Regions from separate parts of the Paraclostridium bifermentans genome, predicted to be linked through region 1. Evidence: riboswitches for the same ligand, from Rfam matches in the RefSeq annotation. Region 1 holds a riboswitch; each other region holds the start of a gene.
What was found. A riboswitch is a leader RNA that binds a small molecule or an ion and turns the genes downstream of it on or off. The one in region 1 is predicted to bind lysine.
Positions count from the first base shown of each region.

Region 2: it holds a riboswitch for lysine, as region 1 does, so the genes downstream of both, nhaC (Na+/H+ antiporter NhaC) here and KXZ80_RS02420 (amino acid permease) in region 1, are expected to answer to the same signal.
Region 3: it holds a riboswitch for lysine, as region 1 does, so the genes downstream of both, KXZ80_RS07385 (Na+/H+ antiporter NhaC family protein) here and KXZ80_RS02420 (amino acid permease) in region 1, are expected to answer to the same signal.
Region 4: it holds a riboswitch for lysine, as region 1 does, so the genes downstream of both, lysA (diaminopimelate decarboxylase) here and KXZ80_RS02420 (amino acid permease) in region 1, are expected to answer to the same signal.

Region 1 covers NZ_CP079737.1:476,189-480,630, reverse strand. The annotation lists gene KXZ80_RS02430 (PocR ligand-binding domain-containing protein) at 1-940, opposite strand, end outside; gene KXZ80_RS02425 (spore coat protein) at 1,043-1,537, shown strand; lysine riboswitch at 1,755-1,924, shown strand; gene KXZ80_RS02420 (amino acid permease) at 2,216-3,682, shown strand; gene KXZ80_RS02415 (TIGR04076 family protein) at 3,718-4,029, opposite strand; gene KXZ80_RS02410 (DUF11 domain-containing protein) at 4,153-4,442, opposite strand, start outside.
Region 2 covers NZ_CP079737.1:1,276,535-1,280,976, reverse strand. The annotation lists gene KXZ80_RS06105 (hypothetical protein) at 8-334, opposite strand; gene KXZ80_RS06100 (peroxiredoxin) at 478-2,241, shown strand; lysine riboswitch at 2,356-2,527, shown strand; gene nhaC (Na+/H+ antiporter NhaC) at 2,654-4,078, shown strand; gene KXZ80_RS06090 (acyl-CoA dehydratase activase) at 4,106-4,442, opposite strand, start outside.
Region 3 covers NZ_CP079737.1:1,568,575-1,573,016, reverse strand. The annotation lists gene KXZ80_RS07395 (ABC transporter ATP-binding protein) at 1-85, opposite strand, end outside; gene KXZ80_RS07390 (hypothetical protein) at 152-352, opposite strand; gene KXZ80_RS07385 (Na+/H+ antiporter NhaC family protein) at 502-2,241, opposite strand; lysine riboswitch at 2,374-2,548, opposite strand; gene KXZ80_RS07380 (pentapeptide repeat-containing protein) at 2,642-3,832, opposite strand; gene KXZ80_RS07375 (lactate utilization protein) at 4,079-4,442, opposite strand, start outside.
Region 4 covers NZ_CP079737.1:1,888,336-1,892,777, reverse strand. The annotation lists gene KXZ80_RS09185 (ArsB/NhaD family transporter) at 1-1,222, opposite strand, end outside; lysine riboswitch at 1,558-1,735, shown strand; gene lysA (diaminopimelate decarboxylase) at 1,844-3,142, shown strand; gene KXZ80_RS09175 (dicarboxylate/amino acid:cation symporter) at 3,179-4,429, shown strand.

The DNA.
Region 1 (4,442 bases):
CACTGATTTCATTTATTGTCATATCAGTTTCTTCTAAAAGAGCTTTTGCCCATTTAATCTTAAGCTTTGATATATATGTTGAAAAATTTTCACCTATTTCTTTTGAAAATAGTCTGCTAAAATAACTTGAACTAACATGGCATAACTTAGCCATACTTTCCATTGATATATTTTCACTTTTATTGTTATATATATATTGTATTGCTGGCTTTAAAGTTTTACTTACATTAATTTCTTCGCTGTCTTCTTTATGATCATAAGTTATATATCTATTCACAATAGCATTGGAAATTTCTTTTTTAACACTTTCTATATTTTTTATACTATATCCATTAAAAGTCTTGCTATCTATCTCTATTCCATTTTTCATAGTTTTTTCATACATCTCTAAAATCAAATTTTTATTTAATGCCTCTTCTACTATATAATTAGATAGTAAAAATAACATATTAGATGTATCTTCTACTTCTTTATATGATAAAACAGGTAGTTCATTATAATATTGATTAAGTTGATTTGAAATGTCATTTTGTTCTAGTACTTTGTCTGGAACTTTTAATATTTGTTCTAACATATCTGTTGATTCATAATCATCTATTCTCACTTGTCCTGCCATTATTGCACCTATATATTTTTCATCTAATATAATAGGTATAGCAACATCAACTATATTGTAGTGACATAAATATATATATGGTTTATTCATTCGTACAGCTTCTAACCCACCTCTTGAATCACATTTTTCACAGTACTTTGATAATTTAGAATTACCTCTTACTAACTCACAAAATTTGTGGCATCTACTGTGTTTAGTTATCGGATTTCCTTTATAGTCCACTATAACTATTGCCATTTTCGTAACTAGCGAAAGATAATCTTGTAAATTATCCCATTTTTTGAAATCTATTATCTTATTTAGACTTAAATTTTCATTTCTCACTTTTCATACTCCTTTAAAGGCAATTTTATATCATGTACTAATTTTATCATATATGAATAATATATTGTTTATTATGCAGACTATTTAGTGGAGGTGGATTTTATGTTAAATTTAACTGCTAAAGAAAAAATGTTATTAGAAGACGAAAAAAGCCATGAGCAATTATGTGTTCAAAAATATCAAGAATATGCTCAAAAAGCTTCAGACCCACAACTAAAAAGCTTATTTAATGAACTTTCTCAACATGAACAACAACACTTAACTTCAATAAATCAAATTTTAAGTGGTACTGTTCCTAATATTAATCAAGGTCAAGGTCAAAGCCAAGGGAACCAAAACTCAAATATGCAAAGTTCAAATACTATGCCTAACATGAATTTACAATCATCACAAATGAATGCTTATAATGAACAAGATAAAATGTTATGCCAAGACTCACTTAGTACTGAAAAATATGTATCATCTACATATAATACAGCTATTTTTGAGTTTGCAGATAAAAACATACGCCAAGTTTTAAATCATATTCAAAAAGAAGAACAAGAACACGGAGAAAAAATTTACAATTACATGAGTCAACATAATATGTATAACTAGAAAAATAGGATGTGATATCAATTAATGGATCACATCCTTAACTATTTTTATAGTGTTAAATATTTATATATTATCGGTATATCAATGATTTTCTTTACCAATTTAACTTAATTTTTCTCATTTTTATAAATCATCTGAAAATAGTTAACTTTACCAATATAATTTTTTTTATTGACTTATTTCAAATTTGTTTTATAATTGTATACAACAAGTAGATAACTGAGATAGAGGCGCGAAACTTATTAGTAGTATTATGGAGATAAGCTCGATGAAGTAATATGAAAGGAAATTTCGCCGAAGTGAATAGTTAATAGCTTTAATACTATTTACTGGGCTTATATAAAATATATATAAGACTGTCACATTTTGTGGAGTGCTATTTTCAATGAAAGCGTACGGTATCATCATACTTAGTTAGTATGAATTTTTTCGTATAAAGTCATGAGCATAGTCTCATGGCTTTTTTTACGCTTAAGGAATTATAATTATTTAAAATTCGTAGATAACCTATGAAACTTAGTTATATCCATATAATATGTTTTGAGCGTAAAAAAGCTTTTTGAGCAACGGACGAAGTCGTTGGCGACATGAGCGAAGTGAATTTTTTATTTTCATAAAGATTTATTATCTTAGTTACTTACTTATGGATAACTAACTACCATAAGGAGGATAAGTAAAATGAGTAATGAAAATCAAGATTTAAAAAGAGGGTTAAAAGCTAGACATCTTAACATGATTGCTCTAGGAGGATCGATCGGTACAGGTATATTCCTTGCGATGGGTGATACTCTTCACCAAGCAGGTCCTGGTGGTGCATTACTTGCATATGGGTTAATAGGAATAATGGTTTATTTCTTAATAACTAGTTTAGGTGAGATGGCAACATATATGCCTATATCTGGATCTTTTAGCTCTTATGCTACAAAGTTTATTGATCCAGCACTTGGTTTTGCTCTTGGATGGAACTATTGGTATAACTGGGCAATAACTATAGCAGCTGAAATGGTTGCAGGATCATTAATTATGAAATATTGGTTCCCTGATGTACCTGGATTTTATTGGAGTATATTTTTCTTAGCTATAATTGTAGGTTTAAACTTTTTATCAGCAAAAGCATATGGCGAATCTGAGTATTGGTTTGCAGGAATTAAAGTTGTAACTGTAATAATATTTTTAATAATAGGTGTTTTAATGATACTTGGTGTAATGGGTTCTGATGAGATAGGATTTCATAATTACTTTATAGCAGATGGACCATTTCATGGTGGTATAAAATCTGTATTTGCTATATTTTTAGTTGCAGGTTTCTCATTCCAAGGTACAGAACTTATAGGAGTTGCAGCCGGAGAAAGTGAGCAACCTGAAAAAACTATACCAAAAGCTATAAAATCAATTTTTTGGAGAATATTAATATTTTATCTAGGAACTATAATTGTTTTAGGTGCTATTATACCTTTTACTCAGGCTGGTGTTTCTGAAAGTCCATTTACTATGGTTTTTGAAAAAGCAGGAATAGCTGGTGCTGCTTCACTTATGAATGCAGTAATACTTACATCTGTTTTATCTGCAGGTAATTCAGGTATGTATGCATCAACTAGAATGCTTCATTCAATGGCTAAAGAAGGACTTGCACCTAAAGTTTTTGCAAAAACTAATAAAAGAGGTGTTCCTGTAAATGCATTAATATTAACTACATTAGTAGCTTCTGCATGTTTCTTAACTGGTATATTTGCAGAAAGTACAGTTTATGTTTGGTTAGTTGCTGCATCTGGACTTGCTGGATTTATAGCATGGGTTGGTATAGCAGTTTGTCACTATAGATTTAGAAAAGCATATATCCATCAAGGTCATAGTTTAAAAGAATTAAAGTTTAAAGCTAAATGGTATCCATTCGGACCTATATTAGCACTTATAATGTGTTTGATAATAATATTAGGCCAAGGATACTCTTGTATAACTCCAAATGGAGTTGACTGGCATAGTTTAATAGCTTCTTATATAGGTATACCTTTATTCATAGCTTTATATGTTGGATATAAAATTAAACATAAAACTAAAGTTGTATCTTTGGATGAAGTTGATTTAACTTTTGATGAAAATATAAGCAGTAGTTCAATAGATAGTCAAATAAGTGAATTAAATTAAATTAAAAAGGCTGATTTTAAAAATCAGCCTTTTTCTTATATTCTTTCTAATTTATATATAACAGGGTGTAACCCATCATTACAAGAATGTATTGCAACGCCCTCTTGTTTTACATAAGGGCTATTATTCCCTGATGCTAAAAATTCAACTTTACTTTTTAATCCTGTCCATGCCCCTTTGCAAAATCGCTCTGGCATTTCGCAATTTTTTGATATAAATTCATCTCCAACTTCACCCTTAGCGCAAACTAATGGCATATTTTCTTTTGCATATTCTACAAAAATATCATTCACCTTTAATTTTTTTAATATAGTTATTTTAATATCTGAATACTTTTTTGATTCCATTTTATCCCCTCCATAAAGAATTTATGTAATAACTATATTCTAAACTAAAACTTATTTCATATAAACACAAATAAAAAGAAAATCTCGAAGTTATTAATAACTTCGAGATTAAAATAATCTATATTAGCATAAATCTATGACTTGAACTTGATATACAACAGTTATAATTTGACCAGGAACCATAGTGTTTAAATTAAATCCTGCTGATGGGTTGTAATCTGGATGAGGAACACCATTTACAGTTACAGTTCCTAATACAAATATAGAATTATGAGGAGTATAGTCTACAAATACTACATCAGTAGCATTTATATTTCCTACATTTTCAATTGTGATTGTATAAGTTAATTTTTCGCCTATAGTAGCATATTTTTTATTTACAGACTTAGTTACATTTAAATTACCATAAGCGA
Region 2 (4,442 bases), 800 kb from region 1:
GTACTTTTTAAGATATTTTTCTTTTTCTAATTGACTCTCTACTTCTAGTAGATCTTTTAGCCGGTTTAACAACTTGCTTTCGTCTTTGAGTTCTAGCACCAAATATTCTCTTGCTATCACATAAAACCCAGCATGGTGTTAGTGTTAAAACCATAGCCATAGTTAACATAATATAATATCTAAATCCTATGAATATCCCATTAAAAGCATTTACCAAAATTAAAACACTAATAATGCTTACAGATATTACAGATGATAATACAAAAATTCTCGAAATGTCTGAAAATGTTCTAGTAATTCTTGCCACTTTTTTATTTTTTCGGCTACTTTTCATGTTTATGCCCCCTAATTACAACAAATAATACATAGTTCTAATATAATAAATATAACAAATTTGTATTAAAATAGCAATTCTTATTAGTAACATTAACCAGTTATAATTAATAAATTAAATATTAAGAATAACTTTACAAAGGAGTGATTTATTTGCCATGTCTTCCTAACTTAGGTACTAAAGCACCTAATTTCAGCGCAAATACAACTCAAGGACCTATCAAGCTGTCTGATTATAAAGGTAAATGGGTTGTATTATTTTCTCATCCTGGTGATTTTACACCAGTATGTACAACAGAATTTTTATGTTTTGCAAAATATTATTCTAATTTTAAAAAAAGAAATACTGAACTTATAGGTCTTAGCGTTGATAGCAACAGCTCTCATTTAGCTTGGCTATACAATATATTTTTGCATACAGGTATTGAGATTCCATTTCCTGTAATAGATGATAGGAAAATGGAAATTTCTAGATTATATGGAATGATTTCAGAGCAAATGAGCGATACATCTACTGTAAGATCTGTTTTTATAATTGATCCAAATCAAATTTTAAGAACAATACTTTATTATCCTTTAACTACAGGAAGAAATATTCCTGAAATAGTTAGAATAATAGATGCTCTTCAAACTTCAGATGAACATAATGTTTTAACACCTGCTGACTGGCTTCCTGGAATGCCTGTAATTTTACCTCCTCCTAAAACTTATAAAGAATTAAAAGAAAGAATTAAGAGTTGTGATAAAAATAAAAGTTGCATGGACTGGTATCTATGTTTTATAGATGATAAAACTTCTAATAACAAAAAATTAGATTATAAAGCTAATGTTAAAGGTCGTCCTCAAATAGATTCTCCAGCAAATAATATCCCAATTAATCCTAACTGCCCTGATTTAAATAGATTAGTAGGCACATACGTTTTAGGAGATCCTACAAGTGTTGATGCATTTTTGCTTGATTTTGTAATATATGCATTTGTTGAGATTAAACCAGATGGCACTTTATTTGTTCCAACGCCTCGTTACTTACGTCAATTGCTATCACTTAGAAAAGATAATCCAGACCTTCAAGTGATTGCAGCCATTGGTGGTTGGGGTCAAGAAGGATTTTCTGATGCTGCAGCTACTCCAGCTTCTAGATATAATTTTGCTCGTCAAGCAAATGCTCTTATAAAGCAATATGGTTTAGATGGCATAGATATAGATTGGGAATACCCTGGAACTAGTGGTGCAGGAATTAAATCTAGTCCTTCAGATAGAGAAAATTTCACACTTTTACTTACTGCTATTAGGGATGTAATTGGATCCGATAAATGGTTAAGTGTAGCAGGTACTGGAACAAGAGAATACCTAAATAAAAGTGCAGAAATAAACAAAATAGCTCCTCTAATTAACTATTTCAACTTGATGAGTTACGATTTTACTGCTGGTGAAACTGGCGAGAAAGGCAAAAAACATCAAGCAAATTTATATGAATCAGAACTTGCTTTACCTGGATACAGTGTAGATATTATGGTTAATAATTTAATTGAAGCTGGAATGCCTTCAGAAAAAATATTAATGGGAGTTCCATTTTATGGTCGACTAGGAGCTACTACAACTAAATCTTTTGATCAACTTAGAAAAGATTTTATAAATAAAAACGGATATACATTTAAATTTGATAAAGAAGCTCAAGCTTCATATTTAGTAAAAGATAATGAGTTTGCTATGTCTTATGATGATATGCTATCTATTTATATAAAAACTCAATATGTAATAGACAATTGTCTTGGAGGTATTTTCTCTTGGATGGCACCTTATGATAAAGCAAATATACTCGCTAAAGCAATGAGTGATGGAATTAATAATCCTAGTGAATTAAGACGTGAAATAGAAGAAACGTATGGTTCTAGCTTTTTAGTTTAAAAAACAGTCTATCTTAATAAGATAGACTGTTTTTTATTTTCATAAAATTTAAATTTATATTTACAATTTAATTTAATATGTTATAATTAGATACATAAATTTAAACAGAATATAACTAATGGTAGAGGTTGCATTATTAAATAGTACTATTATTGAGGGAAAGCACCTAAGATTTAATAGGAAAGGTAATGATGCCGAAATATATAAGTTAAGCTTAAAACTTATATATTGGGGTTATGTATAAGATATATAACACTGTCACTTTATGTGGAGGGCTATCTTTAGATTAAAGTTATTATATTTTTCAAATTATAATTTCAGGTCTAGGAATATCTCTTAATATTCTTAGACCTTTTTTATTATCATTCTCCATTCCCGTTATATTCTCAATACACCATTTGGAGGTTACATTATGTTAAAAAGAGAAAAAAGGCAGGCTTCGCTTGGCGATTCACTTCTATGTTTAGGATTTTTAATTTTCACACTATCTATATCTTTAACTAAACTAGGGCTTTCAGCTCATATTCCCTTAGTTTTAGGTGGAGTTTTCTGTGGATTTGTTGCAATATTTAAATTAGGATTTACATGGAAAGAACTTGAAGAAGGTATATTATCAACTATAAATTCTACTATGCAAGCTATTATAATTTTATTAATTGTTGGTATGTTAATTGGTACATGGATAATTTCAGGAGTTGTTCCAAGTATGATATATTGGGGATTGAATATACTTTCTCCTGGAATTTTCTTAGTTGCCACAACTATTATATGTTCTATAGTTTCTATATCTACAGGTTCTTCTTGGACTACAGCTGGTACTATAGGTATAGCCCTTTTAGGTATAGGAAGTGCTTTAGGTATTCCTAAGGAGATAATAGCTGGTGCTATTATCTCAGGTGCATACTTTGGTGATAAAATGTCTCCACTTTCAGATACAACAAACTTAGCTCCTGCTATGGCTGGTACTAATTTATTTACACATATAAAGCATATGCTTTATTCAACTATTCCGGCATATGTTATTGCTCTTATACTATATGCTGTAATTGGACTTAAATACGCAGGACAAGTTATAGATAATAGCCAAATTTTACAAATACAACAAGCTTTAGCTTCAAATTATAATACATTATCTCCGTTATTATTATTAATACCTGTAATGGTTATAGTAATGGTTATATTTAAAGTTCCTGCTATTCCAGGTCTTATTGTAGGTACACTACTTGGAGGTTTTGTAGCTATAGCTTTCCAAGGTGCTTCATTTAAAGATGTTTTAGAAGTTGCTCAAGTTGGATATACATCAAATAGTGGAATGGCCTTTGTGGACGAACTATTAACTCGCGGTGGACTTAATAGTATGTTAGGTACAGTATCTCTTATGTTATGTGCTTTAACTACAGGTGGAATACTTGAAAAAACTGGAATGTTAGAAGCTCTAGCTTCTGCTATATTAAAATTTGCAAAAGGAACTTTTGGTTTAGTGGCTGCAACTATCTTTACATGTATAGGAACTAATTTAGCAGTTGCTGATCAATATCTAGCAATAGTAATGCCTGGAAGTATGTACAGAGAAGCATTTAAAAAACAAGGTCTTTGTCCTGAAAATCTTTCTCGATCTCTAGAAGACAGTGCAACTATAACATCTCCTCTTATTCCTTGGAATACATGTGGAGCATATATGAGTGCTACACTTGGAGTTGGATCATTTGTATTTTTACCATTTGCATTTTTTAACCTTCTATGTCCTTTAATGTCATTGACGTTAGCTGCTACAGGATTTGGAATTACAAAATTATCAGAGGAAAATCAAGATGAACTTGAAGGTTCTATTGCATAATAAAAGGATGGCTAATAGCCATCCTTTTTATTTTTTATATCCAATAATTGCAGCCCCTAATGCACCTATTATTTGAGTATCATTAGCTATAAAAATTTTCTTCCCTAAATTCTCTTCTATCATATTTACTAAGACATTACTTTTAGCAACCCCTCCAGTAAATGCAATCTCATCTAATATATCAATTCTAGATAACATAGACTTTGATCTATTTGCTATAGATTGTAATATTCCTGATGCTATTGATTCTTTAGATATATTTTTTGCTAATAAACTAATAATTTCTGATTCAGCAAAAACAGTACACATACTTGATATATCTTGTGGAATTGCACCTTTAGCTAACTTATCAATGCTTTCTACA
Region 3 (4,442 bases), 1.1 Mb from region 1:
AATTCACACCATCTAATGCATTTATTTCAACTTCACCCATAGTATAGGTCTTTTTTACATTTTCAAATTTTATGTAGTTTTTCATATCATCTCCTCCTGTTTCTTATAGTCATTATACACTATTTGAGATGATAACTAAATCTAATTTAAACTAATCTTTCTTTTGATTTGGCATTTCTAAAGCTGTAGATTTTCCAAAGTAATATCCTACAACCATACTAAAGATAGGCATAAATTCAGATGGTTTTATACTTCCTATTATACTTAAGTAGCAAAATACAATAGTTAGACATATCGCTATCATTTTCCTTACACTTGAAAAAACGTCTTTTAAAATATCTGTAAACTTCATACACTTCCCCCCTTAGTATAGTTTATTATATTAATTGATGTATATACCTATCAATACAAACAAAAAACTATCCTTTGAGTTTAAATTAGATAAAATAGAATCCATCAAATTTAACTTTTCAGATAGTTTTTTATTATATGATTAATTTTTTAGATTAAAGTTTCTTTTATTTCGCAAACCTCATATTCATCTGCTTTTTTCCCAAATAGTTGTACTCCTATAAAAATAGCTAATATCGAAATAGGTATAACTATATATATTGATATTCCTAGACCTGCAGGTATATATCCAAATAATACAGTTATGCTTGCTACAAATAGAGCATATGGCATTTGCGTTTTTACATGGTCTATATGATTACATCCAGCTCCCATAGATGATAAGATAGTTGTGTCTGATATAGGTGAACAATGATCACCAAATATAGCACCCGTAAGCACAGCACTTGTAGATATTACTATAAATGATATTTCTGGATTTATAGAGTGTGCAAGAGGAATCGCAAGTGGCATTAGTATCCCCATAGTTCCATAAGCTGTCCCTGTTGAAAAAGATATTATTGAGCCTAGTATAAATATTACGCTAGGTAGTAAAAATGCTGGCATAGATCCTGACAGTAATGTAACTAGAAATTTAGCTGTCCCCAAATCTTTTATTACTGAGCTTAACGACCATGCCAAAATTAAAATAACAGCTGTCATTAACAAACTTTTCATACCATCTATCCAAATTTCTATAGCTTCAGACACTTTAAATATTTTTTTAGAAACAGCCATTAAAATAGCGACTATACTTGAAATAATAGCTGATTGGAATAGTACTACTGATGCATCTGCTGAGCTAAATGCTTCTTTTATAGCTAAAAATGACCATGGTGATTTAAACATTAAATTTTGAAGTTCAATATTATCCCCATTAACTATTGATGTGTATCCACTATAATAAAAAAATATTAATGATGTAACTATAAGAGTTCCAATAGGAATAATTGCATTCCATATACTCAGTTTCACTCCAACTTTAGGTTCTAACTCTGATTGAATTGAATCGTTATGTTTTGTATCTAAGTTATTAAAATCAGATTGTTTCGCTTTAATCTCAGCTTTTCTCATAGGACCAAAATCCTTAGCTAAAACAATAGTTATAATTACAAATGCTAAGATTAATATATTATAAAATCTATAGGGAATAGTTTGTAAGAATATCCCAAAAGCATCATTATTTAGCCCAATACCTGAAAAAGCATCATTTATAAGTCCAACTTCTAATCCTATCCATGTAGATATTATTGCAAGTCCTGCAATAGGTGCAGCTGTTGCATCAATTATAAAAGCAAGTCTTTCTCTAGAAATATTCATTTTGTCGCTTACTGGTCTCATAATAGGCCCTACTATCAATGAATTTGCATAATCATCAAAGAATACTAAAAGTCCCAAAAACCATGTTATAATTTGAGTTCCTTTTGAACTTTTAGCTTTGTCCGCTAAGCTTATTGCTATTGCTTTAGCTCCTCCCATTTTTGCTACTAAATGAATAACCCCTCCAATAGCTAGAACTTGGAGTATTATACCTGCATTCCATGGGTCTGCAAGTGAATTAAGCGCTCTATATATAAAATCTATGAAGCTTTGGGGTAAAGCTAAAATAAAATTAGTACTATTTAAACTAAGTAAAAAGCTTCCAGATAATATACCTATAAATAAGGATATTACAACATTTTTAGTAATAAATGCTAAAAGTATAGATACTAGTGGTGGAATCAATGTTAAAAATTTAAATTTACTTGCGTTTTGAAATGCTATATCCGTTTCTTGTGCAAATGAAATAGGTGTTAATAAAACTACTAAAACTAAAGTTAATAAAACTACAAAATATTTTTTGTTTCTCATAAAAATCCTCCCTAAATTTAGCTTTAGTGAATGCAAAGGGTAATAAATACTTAGGGCTTTAAATAAGAAAAAGCCTTGAGTATACACTCAAGGCTTTTTATATTATGCAAAATCTGCACAATATTAACTTCCTTAAATGATAGCTCAACACAAATATAATTTGTGACAGTGATGTATATATTCTATACACCCCCAGCATATAACCTTAAAGCATCAGTTATAAACTTCGGCGATAATTCCTTTCCTAGTAAATCTATGTGCTTAACTCATTACTAGTACTTATAAGTACCGCGCCTCTACCTTTTTTATTCACTTTTTATATTAAGTAAATTATATATATATTATTGTAAATAATCAACTGTTTTTTCAATATTTTCTAAATTTTCATTATTTTTAAAACTTATCTAACAACTTTTCTAGTTAAAGTTCCTATTCCTAATCCCATCATTATAACCCCGATTAGTACTTCTAGATTTGTTAATATATAACTAATTTCTGTCGGTTTGCAATTTATAGTCCCTACTCCTCCAAATGATCCTATACTTAAACTTAGTGTTTCATTTAGGTCTTTTAAAAATTTAGATATAGATAAATTTTTTATAGTGCTCATATTATATATAATAGTTTTATCGTCTATCTCTACGCCTAAAAATAAATATAAAATTGCAAATATAAACATAATAACTAGTGATGAATATACTGCAAATTCAGGTCTCTCACCGTACCCACAAGTAAGCCAGTATAAATATGATTCTATCTTAGGTATTATTTTTAAAGTTTTTCTTTGAGTATTTTTACACAAATAATAATATTCTCCAAAGTTATTATTTAAAGAGTTCTCTTTAAATTTATCAGCTAAGGTTTCATATGTCATATAAAGACCTTCATATTCGTCCCTAGTTTTAAACTTAACAGGTAATTTATCAAAGAAGCTTTTTTCATCTAGTTTAGTTTGAAATTTATCTCTGAACTCTAAATCTTTAATATATGTTGAAATAGTTTTGGCACCACATAAGTCACAATCAGCAAAAATTATCATATCCAAATAACTATCTATAATTATAATATTGTCCATTGCACTTTGTTCAAAATTACTTGTATTCAATTTACATTTTTCAAAAATAGCAAAAGATAGTATACAATTTAAAAATTTCGAATAAATATCACAGTTTATAAAATGACATGATAAATTGTCATACTTATTTAAAGATGGCTTACTTTGGCTTTCTTCTTTAAAAAAACTACAATTTTCAAAACTCACTCCTCCATCTTCAAATTTGCAATTTTCAAATATACAGCCCACAAATCTACATTCTTTAAAATTTAAGTTTCTGAATGTACATCCAATAAACTTTGTACATATAATATCTTTATTTTCTATTGTAGAAAATTTATCTTCATCTAAAATTCCTTGTTTGCCAAACATTTCTTCATTAAAAACTTTAAAACTGTACTGTTTGCAAGGATTATATGTTTCAGGTAAAATTTTATGCCTTAATATGCTATCAAATAAGTTTTTATTGTTTATCTTCCTTTTATGTAACTGATTTTTAGTTACATAAACTTCTTCTTTAAAATTTATATATCCCATTAGAATATGATTTTGCCCTTATTCTTTATTAGGTTGTATACCCTGAATATTTTTTATTTGATAAGCATATAAAAAGTTTTTTATTATCATATAAATACCTCCATAGAAGACTATTATTTACTTATTGTCTCTTATTTGATTACATAATATTCCTACAGTTAAAATTAAACACAAAAAAGCCATATCAATCCTGATTCAAAGGCTTTAATATGGCTTCTTGTTTAAATATTTAGTTTTATTTAATGATTAATATCCAAAATTCTCATCTATAAAAATAACATGTATTCTTCCTTGAGATCTTTGTCTTTTTATCAAAGTATATTCACAGCATATTCTATCGCTACTTTTACAGTCCATGCAATAACCAGAAGCTTTGCAAGGTGTTTTAGTATCTAATCTTTTAGCGTTCGCAGGAGCAGAAAACTGTTCATTTCTTTCTATAGCAGCATCTACATCTTTAACAATTTTATTTTTCCCACATATAACAATAACTTTGTCTGGACCATATAACATTGCGGCTACTCTATTTCCATTTCCATCAACATTGTAAAGTTCTCCATTTTCTGTTATAGCATTCGTGCTTGTAAAATATGCATCTGCAAAAAATGAT
Region 4 (4,442 bases), 1.4 Mb from region 1:
AAATCATAAGTGGAAATCCTATTTTAAAATAGTGTTTAAAACTTATAGGGTATCCATTTTTCTGACCTACATTTGCAAGAACTATATTAGCAGAAGCTCCTATTAATGTACCATTACCACCTAGGCAAGCTCCTAGAGAAGTTGCCCACCATATTGGCATTACATCTATACCTTGGCCTTGCATAGTTAGTATAAGTGGAATCAAAGTAGCTACAAAAGGTATATTATCTAAGAATGATGAAATTATAGCTGATAGCCAAAGTATAACTAGCATTGTAAGAACTAAGTGCCCACTTGTTGCACTTATTAAATATTCAGCAATGCTATTTATTATTCCAACTTCAACAAGACCCCCAACTATTACAAATAATCCTCCAAAAAATGCGATAGTTGACCACTCAACACTGGAAAGTATTTCATCAACATCTTGTTTGCCTATAAACATCATTATAGTAGCTCCTGTCAAGGCGACTATACTAGATTCAAGATTTAAAACATTGTGCAAAATAAATCCAAGCAAAATAAATATAATCATAATAATACTCTTTATAAGCAGTGGCTTATCTTTAATTGCTTTTTTTTCATCTAAATTTAAAATTTTTTCTTTTGCTTTATCATCTACAAAAAGCTGTTTTTTGAACATAAATTTAAAACACAAGATAGTTAAAAATAAAATGATTAGAACTATAGGACCTAAGTTTATTATAAAGTCTGCAAAACTTAGATTTGCTGCACTACCTATCATTATATTAGGTGGATCTCCTATTAGGGTTGCAGTCCCTCCTATATTAGATGCTAGAATTTGGGTTATTAAAAATGGAGTTGGATTTATATTTAGAATTTGAGTTATAACTATGGTCATTGGACCTATTAACAATACGGTGGTAACATTATCTAAAACAGCTGATAAAACAGCAGTTAATATTATAAAACATAGCATGATTTTCCAAGGATCTCCCTTTGATTTTTTAGCTGAAAATATAGCTATGTATTCAAATACACCTGAATTTTTGACAACAGAAACAAATAGCATCATGCCTATTAAAACCCCAATTGTATTAAAATCGATATGATGCAGGCCTTGCTCAACTGACAATATGTTAAATATAATCATAAGTAAAGCTCCGGCCATAGCTGCAATAGCTCTATTTACTTTTTCTGAAATAATAGCTAGCATAACCACTAAAAATATGATGATAGCTATTACTTGTTTAATAAGCACTAATATCGCCCCCTTATAATAATAAATATATTAAAACCTATAAGTAGAGTATAGTTGAAAAAACTTAAATGTGTTAAAAAAAAGGAAAGTTCTTTTAAAACAAAGAAAATAGTAAGTTTTCTAAATATTATTAAGTGCTTTTAATTTAAAATTAAAAGTTTAATTAATAAAATTAAGTAATGTTTTGAATTTAACATAAGAATATTAAAAATTAGTATATATGTTAATTTAAAGCTGATTTTGAAATAATATTACATAAAATTAAAGTTTAAATAAAATAAAATTGTTGACAATTATAAATTAGGTATGTAAAATTACATATAAATAAATTGAATACGAATTGTAGAGGTCGCAATAATAATCAGTACCAATAATGAGTTAAGCAACGAAGACTTATTGGAAAAGGGATTATTGCCGAAGGATGTAGCTGATGCTTTAAGGCTATGTACCTGGGGATGTATATAATATATGCATAACTGTCACAATATTAAATTGTGTTGAGCTACATTTAAGGAATAGATGCTATATATTTTTAGCTAAATTTAATCCCCCTTAAGTGAAACTTAAGGGGGATTTTTGTTTATAAAAAATGATTAATACAAAAACAGGAGGGCTTAAGATATGAGATTACAAGGTACTATGTCGGTAAAAGGAAATGAATTATATATAGGTGGAGTTGGATGTAAAGAACTTAGAGAAAAATACAAAACACCACTTTATGTACTTGATGAGGAATTAGTCAGAAGCAATTGTAAAGAATATATAAAACATTTCAAGGTTCATGAAAATAAAAACAGAGTTGCATATGCAGGTAAAGCATTTTTACCAATTTATATGTGCAAATTAATAGATGAAGAAGGTCTATATCTTGACGTAGTATCAGGTGGTGAACTTTTCACAGCATACAAATCAGGCTTTCCTATGGAAAAAGTATTATTTCATGGAAATAACAAAACAATAGATGAAATTGAAATGGGAGTAAATCTTGGAGTTGGAAGATTTGTTGTAGATAATTACTATGAACTAGAATTATTACAAAAAATATGCAATGAAAAAAGTAAAATTCAATCTATATATTTTAGAATAACACCAGGAATAGAAGCACATACTCACGATTATATAAAAACAGGACAAATTGATTCAAAATTTGGATTTGCATTATCAAATGGAGATTTACAAGATGCATTAGAAAATATTAAAAAATATGAAAATATAAGCCTAGTAGGATTACATGCTCACATAGGATCTCAAATTTTTGACGTAGAACCATATTTAGATGAAGTTGAAATAATGATGAATCTAGTAAAAGAAATAAAACAACAACATAACATAAACATAGAGGAAGTTGATTTAGGAGGAGGGGTAGGTGTTTATTATACAGAGAGTGATGAACCTAAAACAATAAAAGAGTTTTGCAGCTCAATAATACAAAAAGTTGAGGATGTATGTAAAGATATAAATATAAGTACTCCAATATTAATAATAGAGCCAGGAAGATCCATAGTTGCAAATGCAGGAAGCACAATATACACAGTGGGATCTATAAAGGATATAAAAGATGTAAGAACATATGTAAGTGTTGACGGTGGAATGACAGATAATATAAGACCCTCATTATATCAGGCAGGGTACGAATGTTCAATTGCCAACAAAATGGGTATAGATAAAAATAATAAAGTTACAATAGCTGGTAAATGTTGCGAAAGTGGTGATATACTAATAACAGATGTTGATGTTATGGATATAGAAAGTGGAGATATATTAATAATGTCATCAACTGGAGCGTATGGATATTCAATGTCATCAAACTACAATAAAATAATAAAGCCTGCAGTAGTATCTGTTAAAGATGGCAAAAGTAAATTAATATGCAAAAGAGAAAGCTTTGAAGATCTTTTAAGATTAGAAATCGCTGACTAAAGGTAAAAAATTAAATAAGACACAAAGGAGAAAATAATGAAGTCATTTTGGAAGAATTACAAATCATCAATAATTTTAATTTTAGCAATTATATTAGGGGGAATCGTCGGAGCTATAATGGGCGCTAAGGCAGCCATATTTAAGCCAGTAGGAGACTTATTTTTAAATTTATTATTCATGACATTAGTACCATTAGTATTTTTTAGTGTAACTTCAGCAATTTCTAATATGGGAGAAATGAAAAGATTAGGAAAAATATTAAAAAATATAGTTTTAGTATTCGCAATGACTGCTATAATATCATCTATTATAGGGATAATTGGAGTTATAATTATCAACCCAACAAAAGGATTAAATCCAGATATGTTTGCAAATTTAATGCAAAGTTCGGTAGAAAAAGTAGATACAGAAAAAGTTGGATTATTACAGCAACTTGTAAACACAGTTACAGTAAGTGATTTTAAAGATTTACTATCAAAAGCAAATATGCTACAACTTATTATATTCTCAATTTTAGTAGGTATAGCAACAGCTATGGCAGGAGAGATTGCAAAACCTATAGCTACTTTCACTCAAGCAGGTGCTGCAGTTATGATGAAATTAGTAAACTTAATAATGAAGTTAGCACCTATAGGATTAGGATGTTATTTTGCAAGTGTAATAGGAGAATTAGGACCACAAATATTATCAGGATATGCTAAAGTCTTTGTATTATATATAATTCTAGCAGCTATATGCTATGCAGGTATATTCACATTATATGCTTATATAGCTGGAGGTAAACAGGGAGTTGAAGTATTTTGGAAAAATGCTATAGCACCTACAGTTACGGCTTTAGCAACTTGCTCTAGTGCAGCATCAATACCGGTTAATTTAGATGCTAGTAAAAAAATGGGAGTACCAAATGATATAGCAGAAACTGTAATACCTCTGGGTGCAAACATACACAAAGATGGATCTGTAATAGGTGGAGTTTTAAAAATAACTTTCTTATTTGGATTATTTGGAAGGGATATAACTAGTATATCTGCAATAATTTCTATAGTATCAGTATCTTTCTTAGTTGGAGCAGTTATGGGTGCAATTCCAGGAGGAGGTATGATGGGAGAAATGCTAATATTAAGTGTATATGGATTCTCTCCAGAGGTTCTTCCTATAATAGCAGTAATTAGTACTATAATAGATGCACCAGCTACAGTTTTAAACTCAACTGGTAACACGGTATGTTCTATGATGGTCGCTAGACTCGTAGAAGGAAAAGAGTGGATGAAAACAAAGTTAAGTTAAAATAAAAATTTAC